Regions from separate parts of the Rhizobium sp. PP-F2F-G48 genome, predicted to be linked through region 2. Evidence: predicted binding sites of a transcription regulator. Region 2 holds the regulator's gene; each other region holds the start of a gene.

Region 1 (9,798 bases), on a different contig from region 2:
TCCGCAGGCGACACGCTCCGCGTCAACGTGCGCGTGACGGAAGGTACCCGTACCCGCGTGCAGGCCTATGAAGGCGTCTGCATCGCCCGTTCGGGTGGTGGCATCAACGAAAGCTTCACCGTTCGCAAGATCTCCTACGGCGAAGGCGTCGAGCGCGTGTTCCCGGTCTATTCGCCGATGGTCGAAAGCGTCGAGATCGTTCGCCGCGGTAAGGTCCGTCGTGCCAAGCTCTATTACCTGCGCGATCGTCGCGGCAAGTCGGCGCGTATCGTCGAGAACACCGGCACGCGCGCCCGCAAGCTGAACGACACGGCTCGCCAGTCGGCTGCCGAAGAGAAGGCGCGTCTGGAAGCTGAAAAGGTTGCAGCAGCCCAGGCTCTCGCCGCCGAAAAGGCAGCAGCAGATGCCGCAGCCGCTGAAGCCGCCGCTGCCAAGGCCGCTGAAGACGCCGCCGCTGCAAAGGCTGCCGAAGACGCGAAGTCCGCAGAATAAGATCTTCGGATCGTCCCATGAAAAAAGCCGTCGGAGCGATCCGGCGGCTTTTTTCGTCTGGAGAGGGTCGCGCGGCGGCGCTCAGTCCCTGGTGGCAGGATCCCAGTGCTCGTCCGCCTTGCCGTCCTTGATGCGCCATGTGTCGAACCATGTGGTGGTGTAGCTCTTCGACGGATCCTTCTCGTCCTTCACCTCGCGGACGAAGCCGACGGTGACGAGGTCGCCCTCGGCCGTGACGAAGGCGACCGGCGCCTTGATCTTTTCCGGGATCGGCGAAGGCGTGCGCTTGAGCACCTGCATGAAATAGGCGACCACGCCGTCGCGGCCCGAGGCGGCGTTGGGATTGTGCTGGAGATAGCGCTCGGTCAGATACTGGTCGGCCTTGTCCCAGTGATTGGCTTCCAGGAGATCCCGGATAATGCCGAGGACCACCTGTTTGTTGGCGTTCAGCTGCGGATCGGGGCTGGTGAACAGCGCTTCGGCATCGGGCGCCGCCACCACGGCCTCCTGCGCCTGGGACGGGGCGGCCGTGAGGATCGATCCGAACGAGAGGCAGGCTGCGAGGAGGGTGGGGGCAAGTCGGTGTTTCATGAACATTCCTTGGAGAAGACCGTTTCATCGGGTGAGCGTCGTGGTCCTTGTCGAAAAATCTGTAGGGACAAGCCGGATGATGAGGAAGGAGGCAGGTTTTTCGCCGATAGGGCGCAAAAGAGAACCAAGAGTGGTCGCCGCTCGCCGGCACGGCAACGGTTTTCTTCCAGCAGCGGGAACGGCGATCGGTTCATCCCGCGCACCGGCACCGGCGCTGCGGTCGAAATGTCCTTGCCGCCCGCTCGCCTCTTGCCCTGCCGGGAAGTTTCGTGACAGTCTCGTATGGCACACGCCAGGAGCCCGCCTCATGTTCTTCCGCCGCCACGTTCTCGCCGGTCTGACCCTTCTCGCCCTTTCGCCCCTTCATGCCGTCGCGGCCGATCTTCCGGATCTCGGCGGGCGCGAGATCGTCGTGGTGACGGAAAATGCCTATCCGCCGCTGCAGTTCATCGACCCGAAGACGGGCGTGGCCGCCGGCTGGGAATATGACGCGGTGGGCGAGATCGCCAAGCGGTTGAACGCCAAGGTGACCTATCGCAATACGAGCTGGGACGCGATGATCCAGTCCGTGTCCGACGGCCAGTACGACATGGGCATGACCGGGATCACCATCAAGGAAGACCGCAAGGAGAAGGTGGATTTCTCCGATCCCTATATGCGTTCCGAGCAGTTCATGCTGGTGCGCGGCGACGAGAACCGCTTCACGGACGGCAAGTCCTTCGCCGCGTTCTCCAAGGGTCTGGTCGGCGCCCAGCCGGGCACGACGCCGTTCTATACCGCCATCTACGAGGTGCTCGACGGCAACGAACAGAACGCGCGCGTCAAACTGTTCGAGACCTTCGGTGCGACGGTGCAGGCGTTGAAGACCGGCGACGTCGATGTCGTGCTGACCGACGGCACCGCCGGCAAGGGCTATGTGGAGACGTCGGATGGCGGGCTGAAGCTGATCGGCGGACCCCTCGGCGCCGAGGATTTCGGCTTCATCTTTCCCAAGGGCTCCAAGCTCGTCGCGCCCGTCAACGCCGCCATCGCGGCGCTGAAGGCCGACGGCACGCTGGACACGCTGAACCACAAGTGGTTCGTCGATTTCAAGATGGGCGAATGAGAGACGGCTGACCGGATACGCAGCCCCTCATGCAGCCCATGCCGCCTCGCCCATCCGATCCGTCGCCGCACGTCTCCCCAAGCGAAATCGCAAGCCCGAGTAAAGTATCCGGCCCGAGTAAAATATCCGGCCAGAGCGAGATATCCGGCCCAAGCCTCCGTCCGACGTCCGGCAGGGGCGCGATCTCGCGGGAATTTCCCTGGTGGCTGATCGCGCTGGCCGCGATCGCCGTCGGCCTTGCCGTGCTCATCGCCGTCAACGATCTCTATTCCCGCGTCTTCACCGTCGTTGCCGCCGGCATCGGCGTCACGATCTTCGTGACGATCGTCGGCTTTGCGCTGGCCACCCTCGTCGGGCTGGGCGTGGCGCTGATGGCGCTGTCGCGCCGGCAGGTTCTGCGGCAGGTCGCCCGGTTCTACACCGAGGTGATCCGCGGCATTCCTGTTCTCGTGCTGCTCTTCTACATCGCCTTCGTCGGCACGCCGGCGCTGGTCTGGCTGATCAATCTCGTCCTCACCCCGCTGATTTCGGCCGGAGCGATGGAGCCGGTGCTGGTGCGCGACCTGTCCCTCATGTGGCGGGCGATCATCGCGCTCACCATCGGCTATTCCGCCTTCATCGCCGAGGTCTTTCGCGCCGGCATCCAGTCGGTCGATCGGGGGCAAGTGGAGGCGGCGGAGGCGCTGGGGCTCAACCGGTTCCAGCGGTTCCGGCTGGTCGTGTTTCCGCAGGCGATCCGCACCATCCTGCCGCCGCTCGGCAATGATTTCGTCGCGATGATCAAGGACAGCTCGCTCGTCTCGGTGCTGGGCGTGCAGGACATTACCCAGATGGGCAAGGTCTATGCCTCCGGCTCGTTCCGGTTCTTCGAGACCTATTCCATCGTCGCCTATATCTATCTTCTCCTCACCATCGGCCTGTCGCTGGCGCTGCGGGGTCTGGAGAAGCGGCTGCGGCGCGGCCATCGCGGATAAGGGGTCGCCACCGTGCCGGTGACGGCGTGCTTGACGGCCGCGACACCGCAATCGCGCCTATCGATCCTCTCGCTGGCGATGCCGACAAGGCGGGCTGGCGGCTTTGGGCGAAAGCGCTGGAACCTTGCAGTCAGGCTTGAAAACTGCTATTTCGCCGGTCATGGAATCCAAGTTCGGATGTCGCGCGCAGAATGTCGTCGTGCTGCAGGATCACAAGCGCCTGCCGGCACGCTTTTACGCGCGTGTTTCCGGGGCGCTCAACAGCCGACTTCGATAGATCCTTCAGGGGCTTTTGCTCCGGCTTTTGAAGCCTGATCCGACCGGCCGCCGCGCCGGATTTTCCAACTTCTTCTTTCCAATGGATGACACGCCATGAGCGCACCACGGACCCTCTATGACAAGATCTGGGACGACCACGTCGTCGATCAGCAGGAGGACGGCACCTGTCTTCTCTATATCGACCGCCACCTCGTTCATGAAGTGACGAGCCCGCAGGCGTTCGAAGGCCTGCGCCTGACCAACCGTCAGGTGCGCGCGCCGCAGAAGACGCTCGCCGTCGTCGATCACAACGTTCCCACATCGCCGGATCGCCATCTCGGCATCAAGAACGAGGAAAGCCGCATCCAGGTGGAAGCGCTGGCCCAGAACGCAGCCGATTTCGGCGTCGAATATTATTCGGCCTCCGACAAGCGCCAGGGCATCGTGCACATTGTCGGGCCGGAACAGGGTTTCACCCTGCCGGGCATGACGATCGTCTGCGGCGACAGCCACACCTCCACGCATGGTGCTTTCGGTGCGCTGGCCCACGGCATCGGCACGTCGGAGGTCGAGCACGTGCTCGCCACGCAGACGCTGATCCAGAAGAAGGCCAAGAACATGCTGGTGCGCGTCGACGGGCAGTTGCCCGAAGGCGTGACGGCGAAGGACATCATCCTCGCGATCATCGGCGAGATCGGCACGGCCGGCGGCACGGGGCACGTCATCGAATTTGCGGGCGAAGCCATTCGCGCGCTGTCGATGGAAGGCCGCATGACCATCTGCAACATGACGATCGAAGGCGGCGCCCGCGCCGGCCTCATCGCGCCGGACGAGAAGACGTTCGACTATATCAAGGGCAAGCCGCGTGCGCCGCAGGGCGAAGCGCTGGAGCAGGCGATCGCCTACTGGAAGACCTTGAACACCGAGGAAGGCGCGCATTTCGATCGTGTCGTGGTGCTCGACGCTGCGGAACTGCCGCCGATCGTCTCCTGGGGCTCCTCTCCGGAAGACGTCATTTCGGTTCAAGGCGTCGTTCCCAATCCGGACGAGATCCAGGACGAGAACAAGCGTGCCTCCAAGTGGCGCGCGCTCGACTATATGGGCCTGAAGCCGGGCACGAAGATCACCGACATCGCGGTCGATCGCGTGTTCATCGGCTCCTGCACGAATGGCCGCATCGAGGACCTGCGCGAAGTCGCCAAGGTCGTCGAGGGCAAGACGGTGGCGTCGACGGTCTCCGCGATGATCGTGCCGGGTTCGGGCCTCGTCAAGGAACAGGCGGAAGCCGAAGGCCTCGACGTCATCTTCAAGGCGGCCGGCTTCGACTGGCGCGAGCCGGGCTGCTCCATGTGCCTGGCCATGAACGACGACCGGCTGAAGCCGGGCGAGCGTTGCGCCTCGACCTCCAACCGCAACTTCGAAGGCCGCCAGGGCTTCAAGGGCCGCACGCATCTGGTCTCCCCGGCCATGGCGGCAGCTGCAGCCGTTGAAGGTCATTTCGTCGATATCCGCACTTGGCAGTAGATCAGAACGGGCAGTAAGTCGGAACGGGCAGTAAACCGGAACGCGCAGTAAGCCGGGCCGTTCCGCCGTTCACGACATGAAAAAGCGCCGCTTCCGGTCTCCGGAGGCGGCGCTTCTCTTTGTCCGGCAGGGATCAGCGCAGGACGGTGAGCGTGAAGCCCTGTTTGCGGAGGAGTTCGACCACGCCTTCCGGCCCCGGCAGGTGCAGGGCGCCGACCGCCATGAAGACGTTGCCGGCGTCGAGGCTCGGACCGGCGCGGGTGGCCATGACATGGTTGCGATCGGTGACGATGCGCTGTTCGAAGGCAATTGATTGCTGTTCGGAGTCGCTGTCCTCGACGGTTTGCGAAGCGGCCTTCAGCATGGGCATGATGGTTGCGATGCGGCCCTCAAGATAAAGATCCGTGGTGGTCTCCATGGCATCCTCGACGAGCGAGCCCAGTTTGAGCGTCTCGACCAGAGCCGAAATATGAAAGGCGATCGGCAGGCCGTCGATTGCGCGGATCTGCTCGACGATGGTTTCCAGACCCTTGAGCGTCTTGCCCTGCGACACTGCGTCCTGCGCCAGTTTCTGGTCGAGAAAGCGCGCGCCACCGGCTTTCCGGCTCAGTTCGCAAGGCGGCAGGGAGACGAAGCTTGCGATCATCCACGGCTTCATGCGGGCGACGGTGGGCAAAGGCAGACCGCGGGCTTTCAGGCCCTCGGTCAGGATCACTTTCTGGTCGGCATCGAGATAGGTTTCGATCGTGCTGCCATCGGTGAACATGGTGAGGCTCGGGTCCGAAAGCAGCGCAATCCGGGCCTTCGTCTCGTCGAGAACCTCGTCGGATTCGACGATGACGGTGGCGGCACCTGCAAAGGCGTCCGGCGCACCCTCCGGCATGGCGAGCACGCGCGGGTCGGTGACGTGCATGGTGCCCAGGAGATAGGACGCGGGAATGCCCGGCTTCTCGATCTTCCAGAACTTGCCCATCCCGTTGACCACGCGCGCGGCCTCGGCCTCGACGCTCTTGACGCGGGCCGGATCGGTTGTTGCCCAGCCTTCGAGAAGGTTGACCCCCTTACAGGCTACCTCTTCGGCATGGGCGCGGCCGATCGTGACAAACCCGGCGACGAGCGCGGCCAGCAGCAGGACGGGCAGGAGGGCCGCGAGAGAAACGAGGCTGTCGAGCAGGAAACGGCCAAGAGGCGCGGAAGGGGGGCGGGTCGTCGGGGTCGTGGCTCGCACGGGTCGTCCTTTTCTTGGCGGTCGCAGGCGTCGCCTCAGGCGCGGGGATGAGCGCGGTCGTAGATGTCGAGCAGGCGGGCGGAATCGACGCCGGTGTAGATCTGGGTGGTGGAGAGGCTCGCATGACCGAGCAGTTCCTGGATGGTGCGCAGATCGCCGCCGCCGGCCAGCAGATGGGTGGCGAAGGAGTGCCGCAAGGCATGGGGCGTTGCCGTGTCGGGCAGGCCGAGCGCGCCGCGCAGGCGCTGCATCTCGCGCTGGATGATCGCCGGCTGCAGAACGCCACCCTTGGCGCCGCGGAAGATCAGGTCGTTGCCCTCGGCGGCATAGGGGCACAATGCGAGATAGCGGTTCACGGCATCGAGCGCCGGTGCGATCAGCGGCACGATGCGGGTCTTGCCGCCCTTGCCGGTGACGCGCAGCGCGCGCGGCGTGCCCGCGACATCGTCGGCGGTGAGGCCGAGCGCTTCGGAAATGCGCAGGCCGCAGCCGTAGAGCAGCGTCAGAACCGCCTCGTTGCGCGCGGCGATCCAGGGCTCCTCGCTCAGCTGCGCGTCGCTCGCCACCACGGCCAGCGCGTCGGTGTCGGTCAGCGGCTTCGGCAGCGATTTCGGCTGTTTCGGCGAGCGAACCGCGCCGGCGCCGGCGGCGTTGACCAGTCCCTTGCGCTCCAGGTGGCGCAGGAAGGAGCGCAGGCCGGCAAGGCCGCGGCCAAGGGTGCGGGCGCCCGCGCCGTCCCGGCGTCGGGTGGCGAGGAAACCGCGCAGGTCGCCTGGCCGCAGCGCCTTGATGTCCGAGAGTTTCGGCGGGCCGGCGAGATGTCCGGTGAGGAAGGCGAGGAATTGTCGTGTGTCGCGCTCATAGGCTTCGATCGTGTTGTCCGCCAGCCGTCGCTCGTTCGCCAGCGCCTTCAGCCACGCTTCCCGCTCGGCCATCAGCACGGCATCGCCGATTACCAGAAACTCGTTCATGTCAAACCTGTCGCCTGCCCTGTCGGCATCAAGTCTGGGCGCACAGGTCTTGCCGAATTGCTAACATCCCCTTGGAATCCGTCATCGCTCAATCATATTCTTTTGCGATAGCTATGCGAGGCGCGGCGGCGGGACGATCATGACAAGACGAGGTTCGGCAGGCGGTCTCACTGGTTTCGCGGAAGCGGTGTCGCTCGTCTCGCACGGCCAGCCCGGCCATATCGTGGACACGCTGATTGCCGAACGCGGGCAGCGGATCGTCCATCACCCGCTCTGGCCCGTCATGCGGCCGGCGCTGTACACGCTCCTCAACTACCGCAAGGCGCTCGAATTTGCCAACGGCGTCGCCAATCTGCCCGGCTTCCAGGCCTTTCAATATCTGAGCGACACGCTGTCGCTGAACATTCGCGTGGCGCATGAGGAGCGGATTCCGTGGACCGGCGGGTTTCTCCTCGTCAGCAACCACCCGACCGGTATTGCCGACGGCGTGGCGGTGTTCGACCTTCTCAAAACCCGCCGGCCGGACATGATGTTCTTTGCCAATCGCGATGCGATCCGGGTCAATCCACGCTTCGTCGAGATGGTCATTCCGGTCGAATGGCGCGACGAGCACAAGAGCAAGCTCAAGGCACGCGAAACGCTGCAGGTGACGAACCGCGCGATCGCGGAAGGAAAGGCGACCGTCCTGTTTCCCTCCGGCCGCATCGCCTACTGGGCGGACGGCCGGCTGAACGAGCGGCCCTGGAAGACCTCCGTCGTCGGCTTTGCCCGCAAGCACAACCTCGCCATCCTCCCAGTCCACATGCAGGCCCGCAATTCCGGCTTGTTCTACTGGCTGGCGAAGTGGTCGACCGAGCTGCGCGACATGACCGTGTTCCACGAGCTGCTCAACAAGAAGGGCAATGTCTTCGACATGACCGTCGGCCATCTCATTCCGCCGGAGGCGCTGGACGGAGATACGGCCGAGGTCACCCAAGCCCTGGAGCAGCATACGGTGACCGATCTCGCACGCAATGGCGATGCGGTGTTCGAGCCGATCGTCTGCCAGCCAAAGCCGGCCGGTTGCAACCGTCTCACGGTTTGATCAGGCCGCCGTGGTAATCGAGCCTGTAGACCTCGTTCTCGCCGACGTGGATCCGCTCAATGCCGATAAAGCTCTCCAGGTTCGCGGTGCTCCGATCTGTGTAATCGTAGATGCCCGAGCGATGGTCATATTCTCCGAGGAAACGCCCGGTCCGGTACAGCGCCGATAACGCGTCGCGGATAACGGTGCCGGCTACGACCGCGTCGATGAGGTCGGGCAAAGGACACGGCCATAATAGTTCATGGCCCATACCGGCTCACCCTTCCACCAGACGACCTCCTGTCCGAGGAAATCCGTCCCGCCGAAATAGCTGTCGAGATAGCGCCATGCTCCGCGTTCATACGCGATATCGTGGGAGGCCGGGCGGCATGCGGCAGATGGCACATTGTCGCCGACATAGGTTTTCGATTTGGCTTCCACTATAAAATCGAGCAATGCATCCATGATAGCGCCCTTGAACATAAAGTGAACAAAATGGACTGTATGACAAACGCCCTATCCTTCAAGTGAAATTTCTGGGAGACGCACGGGCATTCTCAGAGGCGCCGGGCGTGGCGGGAGCAAGGGCTGCGGCTCTTTTCTTTCCGGTCTCGGGCGGGCAAGGTCAAACGCAATGACGGCCGATTCGATTGATCTGTTCGGGGACGAGGCGCGCCCGCACGCGCCGGGCAGGGTCGTGCCGGTTCTGGTGCCCATGCCCGCCGACAAGGCCTATTCCTATCTGGTGCCGGAGGGCATGGCGGTTCAGCCGGGGTCGATCGTGCAGGTGCCGCTCGGACCGCGACAGGTCGCGGGCGTCGTCTGGGACGCGATCGACGGGCCGGCCGTCGATCCGAAGAAGCTGAAAGCTATCACGCAGGTCTTCGACTGCCCGCCGCTTTCAAAAGATATGCGCGCCTTTCTCGATTGGGTCGCAGCCTACACGCTGTCGCCGCCCGGGCTGGTCGCGCGCATGGCGCTGCGCGTACCGACCGCGTTCGAGCCCGAGCCGATGGTGGAGGGGCTGCGGCTGACCGACCGGCGGCCGGACCGGATGACGCCGGCGCGCATGCGCGTGGTGGACATGGCGGCCGACGGTCAGTTCTGGACGCGCTCGGGCCTTGCCCATGCCGCCGGTGTCTCGGCCAGCGTCGTGGAAGGGCTGCGCTCCCAGGGCGTGTTCGAGACCACTTTCATGCCGCCGCCGCCGGTGGTGGCCGCGCCGGATGCGGATTATGCCGTGACCGACCTGGAGGAGATCCAGCGCGAGGCGGCGGACACGCTGATCGCCTCGGCCGCGCAGAAGGTGTTCTCCGTCTCGCTGATCGACGGCGTCACCGGGTCCGGCAAGACGGAGGTCTATTTCGAGGCGATCGCCGAGACGCTGCGGCAGGGCCGGCAGGTGCTGATCCTGCTGCCGGAAATCGCCCTGACGGCCGCGTTTCTCGATCGGTTCGAAAAGCGCTTCGGCGCAAAGCCGGCCGAATGGCATTCGGATCTCGCACCCCGCACCCGCGAAAAGGTGTGGCGGCAGGTGTGCGAGGGCGGCGTGCGCGTGGTGGCCGGCGCGCGCTCGGCGCTGTTTCTGCCGT
Region 2 (9,798 bases):
CCAGCGCGACGTCGCGCACATGCTCGAGAAAGCCGTCGCCGAGAACGACGTCGAGTACGGCATTGCCGACGGCCATGGCCAGCGGATTGCCGCCATAGGTGGACCCATGCGTGCCCGCGACCATGCCGGACGCAGCCTCTTCCGTCGCCAAGCACGCGCCGAGCGGGAAGCCGCCGCCAATGCCCTTGGCAGCTGCGAGGATATCTGGCGCGATGCCGGACCATTCATAGGCAAACAGCTTGCCGGTCCGCCCGACGCCGCACTGGACTTCATCGAAGATCAGCATCAGGCCGTGTTCGTCGCAAAGCGCGCGCAGCGCCTGCAGGAAGGCCTTGGAGGCCGGGCGAATACCACCCTCGCCCTGGATCGGCTCGATCAGGATCGCCGCAGTCTCTTCGGTGATCGCATCCTTGACGGCGTCGAGATCGGCGAAGGGCACCTGGACGAAGCCGGGTGCCTTCGGGCCGAAGCCTTCGAGATATTTTTCCTGGCCGCCGGCCGCAATCGTCGCGAGCGTGCGCCCATGGAAGGCACCTTCGAACGTGATGACGTGGAAACGCTCCGGCCGCCCCTTGGCGAACTGGTAGCGACGCGCCGTCTTGATGGCGCATTCCAGAGCTTCGGCACCGGAATTGGTGAAAAAGACCTTGTCGGCGAAGGTGTTGTCCGTCAGCCGCTTGGCAAGCTTTTCCTGGCCGGGGATCTCGTAGAGGTTCGACAGATGCCAGACCTTCTCGGCCTGGTCCTTGAGCGCTGCAACAAGATGCGGATGCGCATGGCCGAGCGAATTGACGGCCACGCCCGCGGCGAAATCGAGATAGCGCGCGCCATCTTCCGCCACCAGCCAGACACCTTCGCCGCGCTCGAAGCGCAGCGGCGCACGCATGTAGGTCTCGTAAAGCGGGGTTGCCTCGGCCATCGTGCCTATCTCCTCGTCCTGTCCGCACGCGCTTTGCGGGGAAGGTTCGATCCGTTTTCGCAGGGACCGGCAGTGCCGGCCCGAAATGAAAAATACCGCCCTGACGGCGGCGAGCGCACTATCGGTTTTTCAGGTGCCGCTGTCAACAAAAGTCCCGGAAATACGGGTCTGGCATGCGTTTTCCGGGCGCGATGCTTTCCGGCAAAAAGACCTTGCAAATATATCACGCAACGGCAGCAAGTTGGGGAAAACCCAAAAATCGATTCGGGTCGATTCCCCGGACTCTTGTCACGGAGTCACCCCGTCTCTAGGTTAGCAAGGAATTGCTAGACGCATGCGGCGGACCTAGTCACCAGAAGAGTCAAGGCGTTGCAGCTTCGGAGCCATCCGGGGCGCGGTGAGGGATTCGTCCTTCCGTATGCCTGGAATGGAGACGACAATGAACTGGACTGACGAGCGGGTAGAGAGACTGAAGAAGCTGTGGGCCGAAGGCCTGAGCGCGAGCCAGATCGCGGCGCAGCTCGGCGGCGTCAGCCGAAATGCGGTCATCGGCAAGGTTCACCGCCTGTCGCTCCCCGGCCGCGCAAAGGCAGGCGGAGCCTCGCCGAGCGCAACCCGTCCGAAGCGTCCCGTCGTCGCCGCACGCCCGGCAGCACCGGAAGCCATCGTTGCCAACGCGGCTCCCCGCGCCGTTCCCCAGCGTCCGATGGCCCGTCCTGTCAACGCGATGAACGTCATCGAAGATTCCGAAAGCGTCTTCGCGCCGGAAACCGCACTGACCGTCACCGGTAGCGGCGCCGGCGCAACGGGCAGCAATGTCGTCGTGCCGATGTCGCGCAAGCTGGTTCTGACGCAGCTCACCGACCGCACCTGCAAGTGGCCGATCGGCGACCCGATGAAGGACGAGTTTCACTTCTGCGGCAATGACTCGCCGGATAGCTCGCCCTATTGCACCTTCCACGCCAAGCTTGCCTACCAGCCCTCGGCCGAGCGCCGTCGCGCCCGATAAGGGTCCGCGTTTTCAGACAGAGCAAAAAAAGAAATCGCCTTCTTCGTTCTGCGAAGAAGGCGATTTCATTTGTCCTTACTGTCAATCTGGGAAGATCGCCGCGCGCCAGGAACGATGCGTTCCCAGCTCTAAAGATGCAAGCGTTCAGCTTTCCAGCGAGTAACCCGCGCCGCGGACGGTCCGGATGACGTCCTGCATGTTGGAAAAGTTGAGGGCCTTGCGCAGGCGACCGACATGGACGTCGACGGTCCTCTCGTCCACATAGATATCATGCCCCCAGACGCCATCGAGAAGCTGCGAGCGCGAGAAGACGCGGCCGGGCGAGGCCATGAAGAATTCGAGCAGGCGAAACTCGGTCGGGCCGAGGCGGACTTCGCGGGTCTTGCGATGGACGCGGTGCGTCTCGCGATCGAGCTCGATGTCGCCGCACTTCAACAGCGAGGACAGCACTTCGGGACGCGCGCGGCGCAGCATGGCCTTGACGCGCGCGATCAGCTCGGGCGTCGAGAACGGCTTGACGACATAATCGTCGGCGCCGGTGGCAAGGCCGCGAACCCGCTCGCTCTCTTCGCCGCGCGCCGTCAGCATGATGATCGGCAGGCGCTCGGTCTCGCTGCGCTGGCGCAGGCGCCGGCAAAGCTCGATGCCGGACACGCCGGGCAGCATCCAGTCGAGGATCAGGAGATCCGGCAGCCGTTCCTGCAAGCGGACTTCCGCCTCGTCGCCCCGGTTGATGGTATCGACGTCGAAGCCTTCGGCCTCGAGATTGTACCGCAGGAGAACGCTCAGGGCTTCTTCATCTTCGACAACGGCAATTTTCGGCTGCATTTCTGGACTCCGTAGTGTCCTCGTCGCATGACGAGGCTTTCGCCAGAACCCGAAGGCGGCGATCATCGTTGACTGTTCAGGCATGGCGGCGGGAAACCGCCCTTTCGGCCGCCGATCCCTCAACCGAGGCATCGACCGCGTTCAAGACCGGAGACGATGGGCGCAGGAGCGTTTCCCTCCTGCGCCGTTCGCTCAGGTGGCGAGTGCGCCGACGGTGTTCGACGAGTCGTCTTTCGGGCGTTCGCCGAGCGGCTGCGCGCCGGTCGTCATGTAGTAGATCGTCTCGGCGATGTTGGTCGCGTGGTCGCCGATGCGTTCGATGTTCTTGGCGCAGAACAGGAGATGCGTGCAGGGCGTGATGTTGCGCGGATCTTCCATCATATAGGTCAGGAGTTCGCGGAACAGCGAGGTGTAGATCGCGTCGATCTCGCCGTCACGCTCGCGGATGGCCTTGGCCTTTTCGGCCGAACGGGAGGCGTAGACATCCAGCACTTCCTTCAGCTGCATCAACGTCAGCTCGGCCAGATGCTCGATCCCGCGGGACAGCTGGCGCGGCAGGCTGGCGCTGGACACGGCGATAACGCGCTTGGCCGTGTTCTTGCCAAGGTCGCCCACGCGCTCGAGATCGGCCGCGATGCGGATCGATCCCATGATCTCGCGCAGGTCGGCCGCCATCGGCTGACGCTTGGCGATCGTCACGATCGCCTTTTCGCCGATCTGGCGTTCGGCATCGTCGAGCACGACATCGTCGGAAATGACCTTCTGGGCGAGACCCAGATCGGCGTTGACGAGGGCGCGTACGGATTCCGCGACCATCTGCTCGGCAAGGCCACCCATCTCGGAGATGCGGCGGCTGAGATATTTCAGGTCTTCGTCATAGACGGATACGATATGGGTTGCCATGGATCCTGTCCTTGGAGTTCGGTCACGGGCGCTTCGCTGTCGGTCGGGCGACCGATCAGCCGAAGCGTCCCATGATGTAATCCTGGGTGCGCTGGTCATCCGGATTGGTGAACATCTTGTCGGTATCGTTCTCCTCGACGAGATTGCCGAGGTGGAACATGGCGGTGCGCTGCGAAACGCGGGCGGCCTGCTGCATGGAGTGCGTGACGATCACGATCGTGTAGTTGGCGCGCAGTTCGTGGATCAGTTCCTCGACCTTGGCAGTGGCGATCGGATCGAGCGCCGAGCAAGGCTCGTCCATGAGGATGACCTCGGGGCTGACGGCAACGGCGCGTGCGATGCAGAGACGCTGCTGCTGGCCGCCAGAGAGGCCGGTGCCGGATTCGTGCAGGCGATCCTTCACCTCGTTCCAGAGGCCGGCCTTCTGCAGGCTCTGCTCGACGATGGCGTCGAGTTCGGCCTTGCTGCGGGCCAGACCGTGGATCTTCGGCCCGTAGGTCACGTTCTCATAGATCGACTTCGGGAACGGGTTCGGCTTCTGGAAGACCATGCCGACGCGGGCGCGAAGTTCGACGACGTCGATCGAGGGATCGTAGATATCGCCGTCATCGAGCGTGATCTTGCCGGTCACCCGGCAGTGATCGATCGTGTCGTTCATGCGGTTGAGCGTCCGCAGGAAGGTCGACTTGCCGCAGCCGGACGGGCCGATCAGGGCCGTGACCGTGTTCTCGCGGATGTTGAGGTTCACGTCGAACAGCGCGCGCTTTTCGCCGTAGTAGACCGACACATCCTTGCCGATCATCTTGTGAGGGACAGCATTCATCTTCTGATCGACCGCCTTTTCGAGAGTCGCTTCTGACATCATGTTCATAATTCTCTACCTCACTACCAGCGTCGTTCAAAGCGGCGCCGCAACAGGATTGCGCCCAGGTTCATGACCACCAGGAAAATCAGGAGCACGATGATCGCGCCGGAGGTCCGTTCGACAAATGCACGTTCGGCTTCGTTGGCCCACATGTAGATCTGGACCGGCAAAGCCGTCGAAGGTTCGAGCGGCGAGCCCGGGAAATCGACCACGAAGGCCACCATGCCGATGAGCAGCAGCGGTGCGGTCTCGCCGAGCGCATGCGCAAGGCCGATGATGGTGCCCGTGAGGATACCCGGCATGGCAAGCGGCAGGACATGGTGGAAGATGGTCTGCATCTTCGAGGCACCGAGGCCCAGGGCTGCGGCCCGGATGGACGGCGGCACCGCCTTCAGCGCGGCACGCGTGGCGATGATGATGGTGGGCAGCGTCATCAGCGTGAGGACGAGGCCACCGACGAGAGCCGCCGAGCGCGGCATGCCGGCGAAGTTGATGAAGATCGACAGGCCGAGCAGACCGTAGACGATGGAAGGAACGGCCGCGAGGTTGTTGATGTTGACCTCGATGAGGTCGGTCAGCTTGTTCTTCGGCGCGAACTCTTCGAGATAGATCGAGGCGGAGACCCCGATCGGCAGCGCGAGCGCCAGAACGATCAGCATCATGTAGAGCGAGCCGAGCGCTGCGACGCCGATGCCGGCGGCTTCCGGCCGCGACGAGGCGCCCGAGGTGAAGAGGCCCGTGTTGAAGGACTTCGTCATCGCCCCGTCCTGCGCGAGCGTCTGCATCCAGGCGAGCTGCTTGTCCTTTACCTTACGGTTGGCCTCATCGACCGTCACGTCGATCTGGCCCTTGTTGGCCGAGTCGATATTGCCTTCGGCGAGCAGCGCCACCGGCACCGTCTGGCCGATGATGGCCGGATTGGCGACGACGACGTCGCGGAGCTGCGTGCGGGCGCTGGCCGAGACCATATCGGTCGCCAGCTTGACGTCGGCGCGGTTGTTGGGATCGATGCCCAGCTTCTGCACGAGCGCATCGCGCACCAGCAGTGGATAGTTCGCCGTCATCAGCTTGGCGGGGTTGGTCGCCCGTTCGTTCTTCGGATCGATGACCTTTTCGCTGAACGTGATCGGCAGGACGATCTCGGTCTGCAGGAAGGCGGTATAGCCCTTGGAGACGACGGTCCAGAGGAGGAGGCCGAGAAAGAAGATGCCGATGGAGATCGCCCCGATGCCATAGGCCCGGAAGCGGCGTTCTGCGGCGTAGCGGCGCTTGATGCCGATATCGCGACGGCTGACGGCGGGACGCGGCGATGAACCGGCGAGAGATGTGGTCATGTCGGTCATTCGTACTGTTCCCGGTATTTGCGCACGATGTAGAGCGCGTAAATGTTGAGGCAGAGCGTGATGGCGAACAGCGTGATGCCGAGCGCGAAGGCGACGAGGGTCTGCGGAGAGGTGAACTCCAGGTCGCCCGTCAGCTGGTTGACGATCTTCACCGTGACCGTGGTCATCGGCTCGAAGGGATTGAGCTGCATGCGCGCCGCCACGCCCGCTGCGAGCACCACGATCATCGTCTCGCCCACGGCGCGGGAGGCCGTCAAGAGAAGGGCGCCGACGATGCCGGGAAGAGCGGCAGGCAGGACGACGCGCTTGATGGTTTCCGATCGCGTGGCGCCCAGCCCGAGCGATCCGTCCCGCAACGACCGGGGCACCTGCGTGATGATGTCGTCGGACAGAGAGGACACGAAGGGGATCAACATGATGCCCATCACGATGCCGGCCGTGAGAACGCTCTGTGCCTGGATGAAGCTCTGATAGTTGCCGGTGACGAGGCCGTTCAACTGGCCCGAGATATCCCGCAGGAAAGGACCGACCGTGACGAGGGCGAAGAAGCCGTAGACGATGGTCGGGATGCCGGCGAGAATCTCCAGCAGGGGCTTGGCGACCGACCGCACGGTGTTGTTGGCGTATTCCGCCATGTAGATCGCCGCGAAGAGGCCGATCGGCACCGCAAACAGCATGGCCACGAAGGCGATGTAGAGCGTGCCGGCGAGAAGCGGCAGAAGGCCGAACTGCCCCGCCTGTCCCGCCTGGCCGGCTGCGGCGAAGCGCGGATCCCACACTGTTCCGAAGAAGAACTCCATCGGCGAGACCGACGCGAAGAAGCGCAGGGCCTCCGACAGCATGGAGCCGATGATGCCGATCGTCGTGAGGATGGCGATGGAGGAGGCAAGGATCAGGCCGCCGAGAATGACCTGCTCGACGCGGTTGCGCGCCCGGAAGCGCTGGGAGATGCCGCGAAGCGCCAGAACGGCACCGCCGATGGCGAGCAGCAGAACGACGCCGGCCATGGCCAGGTGGCTGTTTGCGGTCATCCGGTTGAAATCGGTCGCCGACTCGATCATCCAGGCTTCGCCGGCGCTGGCCAGCGGAATGCCCTTGGCGGCCATGGCGTCGCGCAGATTGATGGCGCCGCTGTCGAGCGCGCTGCGCTCAGTGTCCGAGAGAAGCGCCAGGCCACGGGCGACCGACTTGACCTGCCCGAGCGCAAGCTCCGCGGGCGCGCTGCCCTGGTTGAGGACTTCGGTCGGAAGATGGAAGAGGACGCTGCGATCGATCATCGGCGGGGCCGCGACCAGCCAGACCCCGAGAACGACGAGGGCGGGCAGCAGAGCCCAGATGGCGGCGTAGCTTCCGTGATATCCGGGCAGGGAATGCAGCGAGGACAGCTTGCCACCGGCCGTGGCCATGGCCCGCGAACGCCCCATCACGAAGGCGGATGCGCCGACGAGAAGAACGAGAAAAAAGAGGAGAGAAGCGCTCATGGTCTGGGTCCCCCGGTCGTTTCACGACATCGCATGCTGCAAGATCGGACGCCGGCCATTCGAACGTTGGGGTTCCGGCACGGCGCTTGTTGTGCGCCGTGCCGGATGATCCTGGGAGATTTTGTCTCCGGATCCAGGTCGATTACAGCATCGTGCCGTCGGTGAAGGCCTTGCGGTCAGCTTCGCGCTCGGCATCCGGTGCGGCAACGAGGCCGTAGGCAGCCAGCGGGCTTTCCGGGCCGACCATCTGGTCGTCGAGGAAGAATTCAACGAATTCCTTCAGGCCGGGGATGACGCCGAGATGGGCCTTCTTCACGTAGAAGAACAGCGGGCGCGAAACCGGATATTCGCCGGAAGCGATCGTTTCCGTGGACGGAACGACGCCGTTGACGGTCGCGACCTTCAGCTTGTCGGCGTTGTTTTCATAGAATGCGAGGCCGAACACACCGATGCCGTTCTTGTTGGCAGCGATACGGGCCAGCGTTTCCGTGTAGTCGCCGTCGATGTCGACAGCCTTGCCGTCCTTGCGAACGGCGACGCAGGTGCGGGCCTGTTCCTTGGCGTCGGAAACGGCAGCCTTGATGACGTCTTCAGCGCCGGAAGCCTTGCAGCCTGCATGAAGGATCTTCTCTTCGAAGACTTCGCGCGTGCCGTGCTTTTCGCCCGGGATGTAGGCGGCGATTTCGGCGTCCGGCAGGTCCTTGTTGACTTCCGACCACTTCGTGTAGGGGTTGGCGACGATCTTGCCATCGACGACGACCTGGGCTGCGAGGCCGAGATAGAGATCCTTCGGCTCAAGCTTCAGGTCGGCATTGCCACTGTCGGTCGCGAAGACGATGCCATCATAGCCGATCTTGACTTCCTGCACTTCGGTGACGCCGGCCGACTTGCACTCGGCCAGTTCGCTGTCCTTGATCTTGCGCGACGCATTGGCGATGTCGATGGTGTCGGGGCCGACGCCCTTGCAGAATTCCTTGAGGCCGGCGCCCGTGCCGCCGGATTCGACGACCGGCGTCTTGAAGTCGGGGAATGTCTCGCCGAAGGTTTCGGCAACGATCTTGGCATAGGGAAGAACGGTGGACGAACCAGCGATCTGGATCTGGTCGCGGGCGGCAGCGGCGCCGGCAAAGGCGACGGATGCCACCAGGGCTGCAGCAGTGAGTTTCAGGGCGTTCATGGAATTCTCCCGGATGGGCTTGTGTGGGTGCGCTAGGGTCTCAGCGCTCGCTTTCGCCGTTTCGATCTCATCGGCTGACATTCATTAGCGGCCGATGCCACCAGCTTTTATGTCAAGTTGACGAAAGATTTATGACAGCTCATATAATTGAATTTGCTGACCTTTTCTTTCGCGCATCCGGATCTCTGTGAAACGCGTCAGAATCTGACGGTGAAAACGGTCCCTTCGCCCAGCACGGAGCGGACGATCAGCCGGGCACGATGCCGGGTGAGGATGTGCTTGACGATCGCCAGTCCCAGTCCCGTCCCCTTTTTCGAGCGGCTGGCCTCGACATTCACGCGGTAGAAACGCTCGGTGATGCGCGGCACATGCTCGGCGGGGATGCCCGGCCCGCGGTCTCGCACCGAGACCTCGACCGGATCTCCGCTGCCGCCGGACAGGCTGACCTCGACGGTCTTGCCCTCCTGACCGTATTTGCAGGCGTTTTCCACGAGGTTCTCGAACACCTCGATCAATTCGTCCCGATCGCCCTGGACGATCACCGCGGTGGACGGAAGATCGAGCGAGATGGTGACACCCAGCTCCTGCGCAAGCGGCCCGAGCGTATCGCAGACATGACCGAGCAGAGGACCGAGGGCGACGTCCTCTTCCGGCGCGATATGGGATTTGAGCTCGAGGCGCGACAAGGAGAGGAGGTCGTCCACAAGGCGGCTCATCCGCGTCGCCTGCTCCAGCATGATGCCGAGGAACCGCTCATGGGCCTTCACATCGTTGCGCGCAGGCCCCTGCAACGTTTCGATGAAGCCGCGCAAGGAAGCAAGCGGCGTGCGCAATTCATGGCTCGCATTGGCCACGAAATCCGAGCGCATGCGGTCGATCCGCCGCGCCTGCGAGATGTCGCGGTAGGAGACGACATAGACGGTATCCGCGTTTTCCGGCCCGACGCCAGAAAGGGCAGCCGGCGCCACGCGGACGATGTAGACGGCCTCGGACGGCAGTCGCTCGGAATGTTCGATCTGATTGATGCGGCCGGTGGCGATGGTCTCGCGCACCATGTCGAGGATGCCCGGCGAGCGGACGCGACCGGAGAGATCGGAATTGGCCGGGATGACGCCGAACGCCTTTTCGGCTGCCTGGTTCTGGAAGAGCACCCGCTCGTCCGGCCCGATGACGAGCACCGGCATGTCCAGCGCGTCGAAGCCGGTTTCGAGCGTCGCCAGCTCGGCCTCTCCGGTCGACGGCGACGGCTCGATGGCAGCTGGCGGTGCCGGCA
Region 3 (9,798 bases), on a different contig from region 2:
TGTCCTGGAACTGGCAAATGCCGCACGCGGGAGAACGTTTCCTTGTCCCGGCGGCGTCGAAATCGCGCGGAAAAGCGCATGACGGGTCCGATTTGTCAAGGCGGAGCCTGCCCGGAAGGCCCGATCTTGCACCGCGACCGGACCTGCGACACCCCCCGACGGCTCGCAAAGCAGGCGGGAAAGATGGACGCCGCAATTGCTGAACGGGCCGATCAAGTTTATGGAGGGGTCCTCCTCGCTTCCGGACGACATCATGCCCGCCCTCACCCGCCGAACGCTCCTCAAAGCCAGTGCCGCAACGGCGGCCTCCTTCGCGCTCGGCGCCGGCCTTGCCGCGCGTGCGGGCACCGCCGCACCTTTGACGCTCGACGCCCGGTTCGGTGCCGCAAGGCTTGTCGAAGGCGGCGCGGAGACACGGGTCATGACCTGGGCGCTCAGTGACGCGCCTTCGGCATCCGGCGACGCGCCTTCGGCATCCGGCGCACCGCCGATCCTGCGGATGAAACAGGGCCAGCCGTTCGCGGCAAAGCTTTCGAACAGCCTCGACGAGCCGACCACCGTGCACTGGCACGGGCTGCGCATTCCCAATGCCATGGACGGCGTGCCGGAGATGACGCAGCCTTACGTCTATCCCGGCGATGGCTTCGACTATGCCTTTACCCCGCCCGATGCCGGCACGTTCTGGTATCATCCCCATTGCAACACGCTGACCCAGATGGGCCACGGCATGACCGGCGTCATCGTCGTGGAAAATCCCGCCGATCCGGTCTTCGATGCCGAGATCGTGCTGAACCTGCGCGACTGGCGGCTCGGCACGGACGGCGGCTTCCTCGCGCCGTTCAAGCCGCGCGATGCGGCCCGTGGCGGCACCTATGGCACGGTGCGCACCGCCAACTGGCAGCGCGCCCCGCAGTTCGAGGCGCCGGCCGGCGGGCTGGTGCGGCTGCGGATCGCGGCCACCGACGTCACGCGCCTCTATACGGTCGGCATCGACGCGCCCGCCGCGGTCCTCGCGCTCGATTCGAATGCGCTCACGCTTCCCTCGGCGCTGGAGACGCTCGATCTCGGGCCGGGGCAGCGGGCCGACATCGTGGTGCGCATGCCGGATGGCGAGGGCGCGATCGTCACGCTCGGCAATCTGCGCGGCTCCAATCCCTGGACCATCGCAACGCTGGTCGCGCGCGGCTCCTCGCTGAAACGCGACCTGCGCGAGGCCGGGCCGCTCGCCGCCAATCCGATCGCGCAGCCGGACATTGCGGGCGCCCGGCGCATCCCGCTCGATGTCACGGCCACCGCCGAGCACAAGGCGGGAACAAGCCTCTGCGGCTCGCTCGGCTATACGTTCTGGGCGATCAACAAAGTGCCATGGCCGGGCGACACGCCGGACCCGATCGCGCCGCTGGCGGAGCTGAAGCTCGGGCAGAGCTACGTGTTCCAGATCGCCAACCGCACCCCGCATGCGCATCCGATCCACCTGCACGGGCTGACGTTCCACGTCCTCTCGTCCAACAAGCGCAGCGTGCTGCCGCCGCCGACGGACACGATCCTGCTGCAGCCGGACGAGCAGGCGGAACTGGCGCTCGTCGCCGACAATCCCGGCGACTGGATGCTCCACTGCCACATCATCGAGCACCAGAAAACGGGCATGTCCTCCTATCTCAGGGTCGTCTGAGACGGATCGGGGCCGGTGCGGAATCGCGGCTTTTTCGTGTCGCTCGGTTGACATCCCCGCACCAAAAGAGAAGAGAAGAAAACCCGCCTCCATATCCCCGGAGATCCGATGGACATTATCGATACGACTGCGGCGCTGCAGGCAGCCTGCGACACGCTGGCGACGGCACCTTATCTGACGATCGACACCGAGTTTCTGCGCGAGACGACGTTCTGGCCGCAGCTCTGCCTGATCCAGATGGCCGGCCCCGACATCGCCGTGATCGTCGATCCGCTCGCCAAGGGCCTCGACCTCGCCCCGTTCTTCGCGCTGATGGCCAATCCCGACATCATCAAGGTCTTCCATGCCGCGCGGCAGGACATCGAAATCATCTTCCATCTCGGCGGCCTCATCCCGCACCCGATCTTCGACACGCAGGTCGCGGCGATGGTCTGCGGTTTCGGCGACAGCGTTTCCTACGACCAGCTCGTCAGCCGCATCAAGGGCGAGCATATCGACAAGTCCTCGCGCTTCACCGACTGGAGCCGCCGGCCGCTGACGGACAAGCAGCTCGATTATGCGCTGGCCGACGTCACCCATCTGCGCGACGTCTACCACCACCTGAAAGCCGAGCTGGAGCGCGAAGGCCGCTCGCTGTGGCTGACGGAGGAGATGGCGGTGCTCGAATCGCGCGAGACCTACGACATGCATCCGGACGATGCGTGGCAGCGGCTGAAGATGCGGCTGAAGAAGCCGATCGAGCTTGCCGTGCTGCAGCGGATCGCCGCCTGGCGCGAACGCGAGGCACGGTCCCGCAACGTGCCGCGCGGCCGGGTGCTGAAGGACGACGCCCTCTACGAGATCGCCCAGCAGCAGCCGAAGGACGCCGAGGCCATGTCGCGGCTGCGCACGGTGCCCAAGGGCTGGGAACGCTCCAGCGCCGGCGGCGCCATCATCGAGGCGGTCAACGAGGCGCTGGCTCTGCCCAAGGCCGACATGCCCCGCCTGCCCCGCCAGAACCAGACGAGCGAAGGTGCCGCCGCGGCGATCGAACTGCTCAAGGTCCTTTTGAAGCTCGTCGCCGAGAAACAGGGCGTCGCCGCCAAGATCATCGCCAACAGCGAGGACATCGAACGCATCGCGTCCGAAGGCGAGAAGGCCGATGTCGGCGCGCTGAAGGGCTGGCGGCGCGAGCTGTTCGGCGAGATCGCGCTGAAGCTGATCAATGGCGACGTGGCGCTGCGCTTCGTGGACCGCAAGATCGAGACCGTCGAACTCTGATCGCAGCCGCCCGCGCCGGGCAGGACGGCCTTACGAATGCAGCTTTGCGCCCTTGATGATCTTGTCGGCGATCTTCTTGTCGGCATGCAAAGCGAGACCGACGATATTGGCGGTATCCGGTGCGAAATCCGCAAACACCGCCCGGTTGGCGGCGTCGTGCCCGGTGGCAAACATCTCCTCGATATAGAGCGACGTGCGGACCTCGCGTTGCAGCGTGCGGGCGAGAATCGTGCGCAGCAGGTCCGGCCCCGCCGACAGGACGATGACCGGCTGGACGCTCAACGCGTTGTAGACGTTGCCGGCCGCATCGCGGTAGGCTTCGCCGATCAGATCGGGCTTTGCGCCGACGATGCCGCTTGTCAGAAACGCGGTCACGTTCAGCTTCTGCCAGACGGCGAGATCCTCGCGCAACACGATGACGAATTTGGTATCGAACATGACGGCGAACTCCATTCTCGGCTATAGGGCGCCGGATGCACCCGATGCGTCTCTAGCCGATCGCGCGGGCGGCGATCTTGAACGTTCGTGCGGATCGCCGGTGACGGACCGCATCCGGATCGCGGAGGGCACCGGCATCGAGCGCATCGAGGCCGCCTTTCGCGGCAATGCCTTTGCGCCGCACAGGCACGACACCTATGCGCTGGGCCTGACGCTGCACGGCGTCCAGACGTTCCGCTATCGCGGCGAGGTGCGCTACAGCGCGCCGGGCAACATCATCGTGCTGCATCCCGACGAGGTGCATGATGGCGGGGCAGCGACGGAGGACGGGCTGCGCTACCGGATGCTGTATCTGCCGCCGGAACGGCTGATCGATGCGCTCGGCAGCCGGGATCTTCCCTTCGTGGCCTCGCCCGTGTTGTCCGACCCGTCGCTTGCGGCAAGCCTTGCGGATGCGATGCGCGATCTCGATGGCGAACTCGACGACCTCCACTGCGCCGAACTGCTCAGCGCGGTCGCCGACGGCCTGTCGCGGCATGCGCGGCGGGGGACCGCCGCGGGCGTGCGGATCGACGCGGCGGCCGTGCGGCGGGCCTGCGACTTTCTCCACGGCGCGCACGACCGGCCGGTCACCTCGGCGGATCTGGAAGCCGTGACCGGGCTCGACCGCTTCGCCCTCGCCCGCCAGTTCCGCGCCTGTCTCGGCACGAGCCCGCATCGCTACCTGATCATGCGCCGGCTGGAGCAGGCGCGCGCGCTCATCCGAAAGGGGCGTCCGCTCGCCGACATCGCGCTTGCGACCGGCTTTGCCGATCAGGCGCATTTCACCCGGCACTTCAAGACGGCGCATGGACTGACGCCCGGCCGCTGGGCCGCCCTGTCGCGGGGGTGAGGCCTCGATCGCCGCGATGGCGAAGCGCGTCCCTGCGCTTTCCCCGCGCTTGCCCTGCGCTTGCCCTGCGCTTGCCCGGATCGGGGCGTCACGCATCTGTCACCAAACCGTCGCGCCAACATCATCCGGCCCACGTACTCGCTGTCCCGTTGATTTCATGACCGAGGGCACCACGATGCAATTCCTAGCCACCGCGACACTGGCACTCCTGCTGGCCTCCACGGCCCAGATGGCGACGGCCCGGGCGGACGACCGTCCATTTCCGGCTAAGCTTGCCGGACAGGCCGTGCTGCCGGCCGACACCATCATCAAGGCGCCAGCCGATGCGCCGGAGCATCTGCAGACCTCCGGCAAGTTCACCACCGCGGATCGCAAGCGCGCCACGGCGCTCGCAACGGTTCCCGGCAAGGACGGCGTTCGGCCGACCGGGCTGTCGCTACCGTTCGACGGCCAGCCGATGCAGGGCTTTTCCGGCATCAAGTCGGTCGGCGACGGCACGTTCTGGACGCTGTCGGACAACGGTTTCGGCTCCAAGCTCAATTCGAGCGACGCCATGCTCATGCTCCACCATATCCGCATCGACTGGGCCGACGGCACGGTCACGCCGCTCGAAACGGTGTTCCTGTCCGATCCCGACCGGAAGGCCCCCTTCCCGATCGTCCTGGAGGGCGCCGCGAAGCGCTATCTCACCGGTGCCGATTTCGACATCGAATCGATCCAGCCGGTGGCCGACGGATTCGTCATCGGCGAGGAATTCGGCCCCTGGGTGCTGAAATTTACCCGCGACGGACACCTGACCGACGTGGTGCCAACGGTCTCCGAGGCGACGCCGGTGACGTCGCCGGACAATCCGGTCCTGACAGTGCCGGCCGATCCGTCGAAGCCGATGCCGGCCTTCAACCTCAAGCGCTCCGGCGGCTTCGAGGGCCTCGCCCTGTCGCCGGACGGCACGAAGTTTTACGGCCTGCTCGAAGGCCCGATCTGGACAGACAAGGCGACCGTCGAGCAGGCGGACGGCCACCCGGCCCTGCGCATCCTGGAACTCGACGCCGCCAGCAAGGCCTGGACGGGTCGCAGCTGGCTCTATCCGCTCGCCGCCGGCGGCGAGGCGATCGGCGATTTCAACATGCTGGACGACAAGACCGCGCTGGTGATCGAGCGCGACAATGGCGCGGGCACGCCCGACAAGGCCTGCGCCGACCCCAAGGCGCCGAAGCCCGACTGCTTTGCCACCCCGGCCAAGGTGAAGCGCGTCTACAAGATCGAGATGAGCGCGGCGAATGTCGGCAAGGCCGTGCGCAAGATCGGCTATATCGATCTGTTGAACATCGCCGATCCCGACGGCAAGAACCGGCAGGGCGGCACCAAGGGCGTCTACGGCATGCCGTTCGTCACGATCGAGAATGTCGACCGGATCGACGAGACCCATATCGTCGTCGGCAACGACAACAACCTGCCCTTCTCGGCCGGTCGCGCGCTCGACAAGGCCGACGACAACGAGTTCGTGCTGCTCGACGTGGCCGAATTCCTCAAGGCCGAATAGGGTCTCCACCGGTCTCGAAAACAAGGGGAGGACGGTGCTGCACCGTCCTCCCCTTTGTGTCTGAGACGATCCCCTATTCGAACCGGAACGCGATCCGCTTGCCGGTCTGCTTGGCCAACTGCTGCAGGCGGCCTTCCAGGCGTTCGCCGGCAAATTCGCTGTAGGCCGCGGGCACCACGAAATCGAGATCGGTATTTGCAGCGGCGGACGGCTTGATGGTGAGGTTGCGGACGACGCCCGGCATGGAGGCGGAGAAGAGATAGGCGACGCGCAGCAGCGCACCGAGGATCTTCGCCAGTTCCAGCATGCGCGCCGGGGTGATGGCCGACAGCGGGCTGGTGGCGCCGGTGTCGTTGAGGCCGTCATGCCGGTAGTAGTTGGCGAGCGCGATATAGGCGCGGCCGGCATGGGTGATGCCGGAAAAGGTGGAATGGGCGATGATATTGAGCGCCTGCAGGCCGCGATAATCGGGATGCGCGCGCCAGGAAATGTCGGCGAGCAGGCAGGCGGCCTGCCGGTAGCGGGCCTCTTCCTCGGTCTCCTCGACGCCGAAGGCCGGCAGCACCCGGCCCGTCCACTGTGCCAGCTCGCGGGCATGTTCGGGCGAACGGGCGCGCAGGATCGCGAGTTCGGAGGCGGCGGTGAGCAGCGGATCGGCATTGCGGGCCTGTTCGGACAGCAGCGAGAACAGGTAGCCCTCGCGCACGCCGAGCGCGGAGAACGAGATGCGGGCGGGCTTCAGCAGCGCGATCGTCTCCTGCAGCGCGATCGCGCCATAGGGCAGAAGATTGCGGCGGCTGCGGGAAATCGCCGCGAAGGCCGGGATCTTGATGTCCTTCGGCTCGATGACCTCCGGCAGGAAGCTCATCGCCTCGTCATAGCTCATCTCGTAGCCCTGCATCATGTGCAGCGGATAGTCGCTGAGTTCCATATGCAGCTTGGCGATGGAGCGCCATGTGCCGCCGACGGCGTAGAAATTGCGCCCGGCGCCGCGTTTCAGCACCTCGACGTTCTTCACCGTCTTCCGGACATAGGCGCGGGCCCGCTCCAGCGATCCCCCGGCATGTTCCGACAGGCGGATGCCGCCGAGCGGCAGGGTGATGCCGGTGCCGATGGTGCGGCCGACGACATCGACCAGCTCCAGCGAGCCGCCGCCGAGATCGCCGACGACGCCGTCCGGATCATGATAGCCGCTGACGATGCCGAGCGCGGAGAAATAGGCCTCTTCCTCGCCGGAGAGGACGCGGATCTTCTGGCCGAGGATCAGCTCGGCGCGGCGGATGAAATCGGGACCGTTGGAGGCATCGCGGGCCGCCGCCGTCGCCAGCACGAAGCCGGTGGAGGCGCGCGCCTGGGTCGCCAGCGCCTTGAAGCGGTGCAGCGCCTTCAGCGCCCGCTCGACGCTTTCGGCATCCATCTGGCCCGTGGCATCGATGCCCTTGCCAAGACCGCACATGACCTTTTCGTTAAAGAGCACGGCCGGCGAACGGTTGAGCCCCTCATAGATCACGAGCCGGATCGAGTTGGAGCCGATATCGACGACGGAAACAGGAGCGATGCCAGGCAAGCGCCCCTGAGCTTCGGATTCTACCATACGGGTCCAGCTTTACTTTCTGCGGTCGCTGTCCCAGCCGGCGATAACCTTGGGCGCACTCGACTTCAGGGCCTCGCCCCGGCCCGACAGGCTGGGATTGGTCATGAAATAGACTTGCGCATTGAACGGCTCGCTGTCCTTGGACACCGAGATCCGTCGCGAGGTGCCGTCCTCGAGAATTTCGTAGCTCTGCTGGTTATCGATGAGATTTGCCAGCATGATCTGCGACAGGACCTGTTCGTGCACGGTCCGGTTGACGAGAGGTACGAGGGTCTCGACACGCCGGTCCAGGTTGCGCGGCATCATGTCCGCCGAGCCGATATACACAAGCGCATGCTCGGAGGGAAGAGCGTGGCCGTTGCCGAAACAGAAGATGCGGCTGTGCTCCAGAAACCGTCCGACGATCGACTTGACGCGGATATTGTCCGACAGGCCGGGCACCTGCGGACGCAGGCAGCAGATGCCGCGCACGATCAGCTCGACCTCGACGCCGGCGCGGCTTGCCCGGTAGAGCGCATCGATGATCTCGGGATCGACCAGCGAATTCATCTTCATCCAGATCGACGCCGGGCGACCGGCACCGGCATGGACGATCTCCTCCTCGATATGCTGGAGGATGCGCGGACGCAGCGTGTGCGGCGAGATCGCCAGCTTCATGCCCGCCTCGGGCTCGCCATAGCCGGTGATGAAGTTGAAGATGTTCGCCATGTCGTGGCCGATCACGGGCGAGCAGGTGAAGAAGGACAGGTCGGTGTAGATCTTGGCGGTGACGGGGTGGTAGTTGCCGGTGCCGAGGTGGCAATAGGTGCGCAGCTTGCCCTCCTCGCGCCGCACGACCATCGACATCTTGGCATGGGTCTTCAGCTCGATGAAGCCGAAGACGACCTGCACGCCGGCGCGCTCGAGGTCCCGCGCCCAGCGGATGTTGGCCTCCTCGTCGAAGCGGGCCTTGAGCTCGACCAGCGCCGTCACCGATTTGCCGGCGTCGGCCGCGTCGATCAGCGCACGCACGATCGGGCTGTCGTTGGAGGTGCGGTAGAGCGTCTGCTTTATCGCAAGGACGTCAGGATCGCGCGCAGCCTGATGGAGGAACTGGACAACGACGTCGAAGCTCTCATAGGGGTGGTGAACCACCATGTCTTTTTCGCGGATGGCGGCGAAGCAGTCTCCCATGTGCTCTCGGACTCGCTCGGGAAATCGCGCATTGTAGGGCGCGAAGCGCAGGTCCTCCCGCGGCGCCTTGGTGATTTCCGACAGCGTGTTCAGCGCCAGCAGGCCGGGCAGAACGGCCACGCGGTTTTCCGGCACGGCAAGCTCCGAGATGACGAAGCGGCGCAGCTCCAGCGGCATTTCCGAATCGATCTCGATGCGGATGACCGAGCCGCGACGGCGGCGTTTCAGCGCGGTCTCGAAGAAGCGCACCAGGTCTTCCGCCTCTTCCTCGACCTCGATATCGCTGTCGCGAATGATGCGGAACGTGCCGGCGCCCTTGACGTCGTAGCCGGGGAACAGGCGGCTGATGAACATGCCCACCACGTCTTCCAGCGTGATGTAGCGAATGGTCGAATGCACGTCCGGCAGGCGCACGAAACGATCGAGCGCCACGGGCAGGCGCAGCAGCGCCGTCATCGGCTCGCGGCCGGAGCGGCTGACGAGCTGCAGGCCCATGGTGAAGCCGAGATTGGGAATGAAGGGGAACGGATGCGCCGGATCGATGGAGAGCGGGGTGAGGACCGGGAACATCGACTGGTCGAAGGTCGTCTCCAGCCAGGCCCGGTCATCGGCCGAGAGCGAGACCGGCCGCACGATGAGGATATCCTCCTTGGCGAGATACTGCTGCAGCACGGCGAGCGAGGCCTGCTGCTCCATCTGCAGCGTGTTGATCTCTTTCAGGATGTCGCCCAGCTGTTCGGCCGGCGTCTTGCCGTCCGGACTGCGCACGACGACGCTCTGGCGCACCTGCGCCTCGAGACCGGCGACGCGGACCATGAAGAACTCGTCGAGGTTGGCGGCCGAAATCGACAGGAAGCGGACGCGTTCGAGCAGCGGATGGGCGGTGTTGAGGGTTTCCTCCAGCACGCGGCGATTGAACTGCAGCCAGGAGAATTCGCGGTTGATGAAGCGTTCCGGGCTGTTCAGGAGGTCGATGCCGTCCTCGACGTTGTCCTTCGCCGTCGCGCTTTTCGAGGCGCCCGCTTTTTCGGCCGAGGTCTTATCGGCGGGCGCTTTGGCGGTCGCGGTCTTGTCGTTCGGGTTGGCCGGCGCGGTACTCGTCTTTGCCGCAGCTGTCGTCGTGTCCATGTCCCGCTCCCTCATACGCTTTTCTCAAAAGCTGCTAGACGAGTTTGACGACAGAACTGTGACAGTCAATCGTCCGCGTCCGGGATTTCCTGAGTATC

Evidence for each region. Region 2 encodes PhoB, which activates phosphate uptake and scavenging genes when phosphate is short. Its sites were predicted from a motif close to TGTCATNNANCTGTCAT; they were not measured.
Region 1: the regulator PhoB is predicted to act here: its motif matches at 7,223-7,239, upstream of C8J36_RS12530 (1-acyl-sn-glycerol-3-phosphate acyltransferase).
Region 3: the regulator PhoB is predicted to act here: its motif matches at 4,360-4,376, upstream of C8J36_RS06715 (esterase-like activity of phytase family protein).

The regions. Positions count from the first base shown of each region.
Region 1 covers NZ_SLVH01000004.1:273,223-283,020, forward strand. The annotation lists gene rplS (50S ribosomal protein L19) at 1-492, shown strand, start outside; gene C8J36_RS12495 (nuclear transport factor 2 family protein) at 574-1,083, opposite strand; gene C8J36_RS12500 (transporter substrate-binding domain-containing protein) at 1,391-2,188, shown strand; gene C8J36_RS12505 (amino acid ABC transporter permease) at 2,218-3,162, shown strand; gene C8J36_RS24930 (hypothetical protein) at 3,293-3,547, opposite strand; gene leuC (3-isopropylmalate dehydratase large subunit) at 3,535-4,944, shown strand; gene C8J36_RS12520 (TraB/GumN family protein) at 5,078-6,172, opposite strand; gene C8J36_RS12525 (tyrosine recombinase XerC) at 6,208-7,143, opposite strand; gene C8J36_RS12530 (1-acyl-sn-glycerol-3-phosphate acyltransferase) at 7,283-8,227, shown strand; partial or broken gene C8J36_RS12535 (DUF5680 domain-containing protein) at 8,217-8,689, opposite strand; gene C8J36_RS12540 (primosomal protein N') at 8,841-9,798, shown strand, end outside.
Region 2 covers NZ_SLVH01000003.1:575,573-585,370, forward strand. The annotation lists gene C8J36_RS10715 (aspartate aminotransferase family protein) at 1-919, opposite strand, end outside; gene C8J36_RS10720 (GcrA family cell cycle regulator) at 1,359-1,928, shown strand; gene phoB (phosphate regulon transcriptional regulator PhoB) at 2,073-2,756, opposite strand; gene phoU (phosphate signaling complex protein PhoU) at 2,949-3,659, opposite strand; gene pstB (phosphate ABC transporter ATP-binding protein PstB) at 3,715-4,530, opposite strand; gene pstA (phosphate ABC transporter permease PstA) at 4,545-5,867, opposite strand; gene pstC (phosphate ABC transporter permease subunit PstC) at 5,864-7,348, opposite strand; gene C8J36_RS10750 (substrate-binding domain-containing protein) at 7,491-8,525, opposite strand; gene phoR (phosphate regulon sensor histidine kinase PhoR) at 8,723-9,798, opposite strand, start outside.
Region 3 covers NZ_SLVH01000002.1:436,532-446,329, forward strand. The annotation lists gene C8J36_RS06695 (multicopper oxidase family protein) at 254-1,672, shown strand; gene rnd (ribonuclease D) at 1,787-2,932, shown strand; gene C8J36_RS06705 (DUF2000 family protein) at 2,963-3,370, opposite strand; gene C8J36_RS06710 (AraC family transcriptional regulator) at 3,369-4,262, shown strand; gene C8J36_RS06715 (esterase-like activity of phytase family protein) at 4,492-5,805, shown strand; gene ppx (exopolyphosphatase) at 5,879-7,399, opposite strand; partial or broken gene C8J36_RS06725 (RNA degradosome polyphosphate kinase) at 7,412-9,571, opposite strand; gene hdaA (DnaA regulatory inactivator HdaA) at 9,766-9,798, opposite strand, start outside.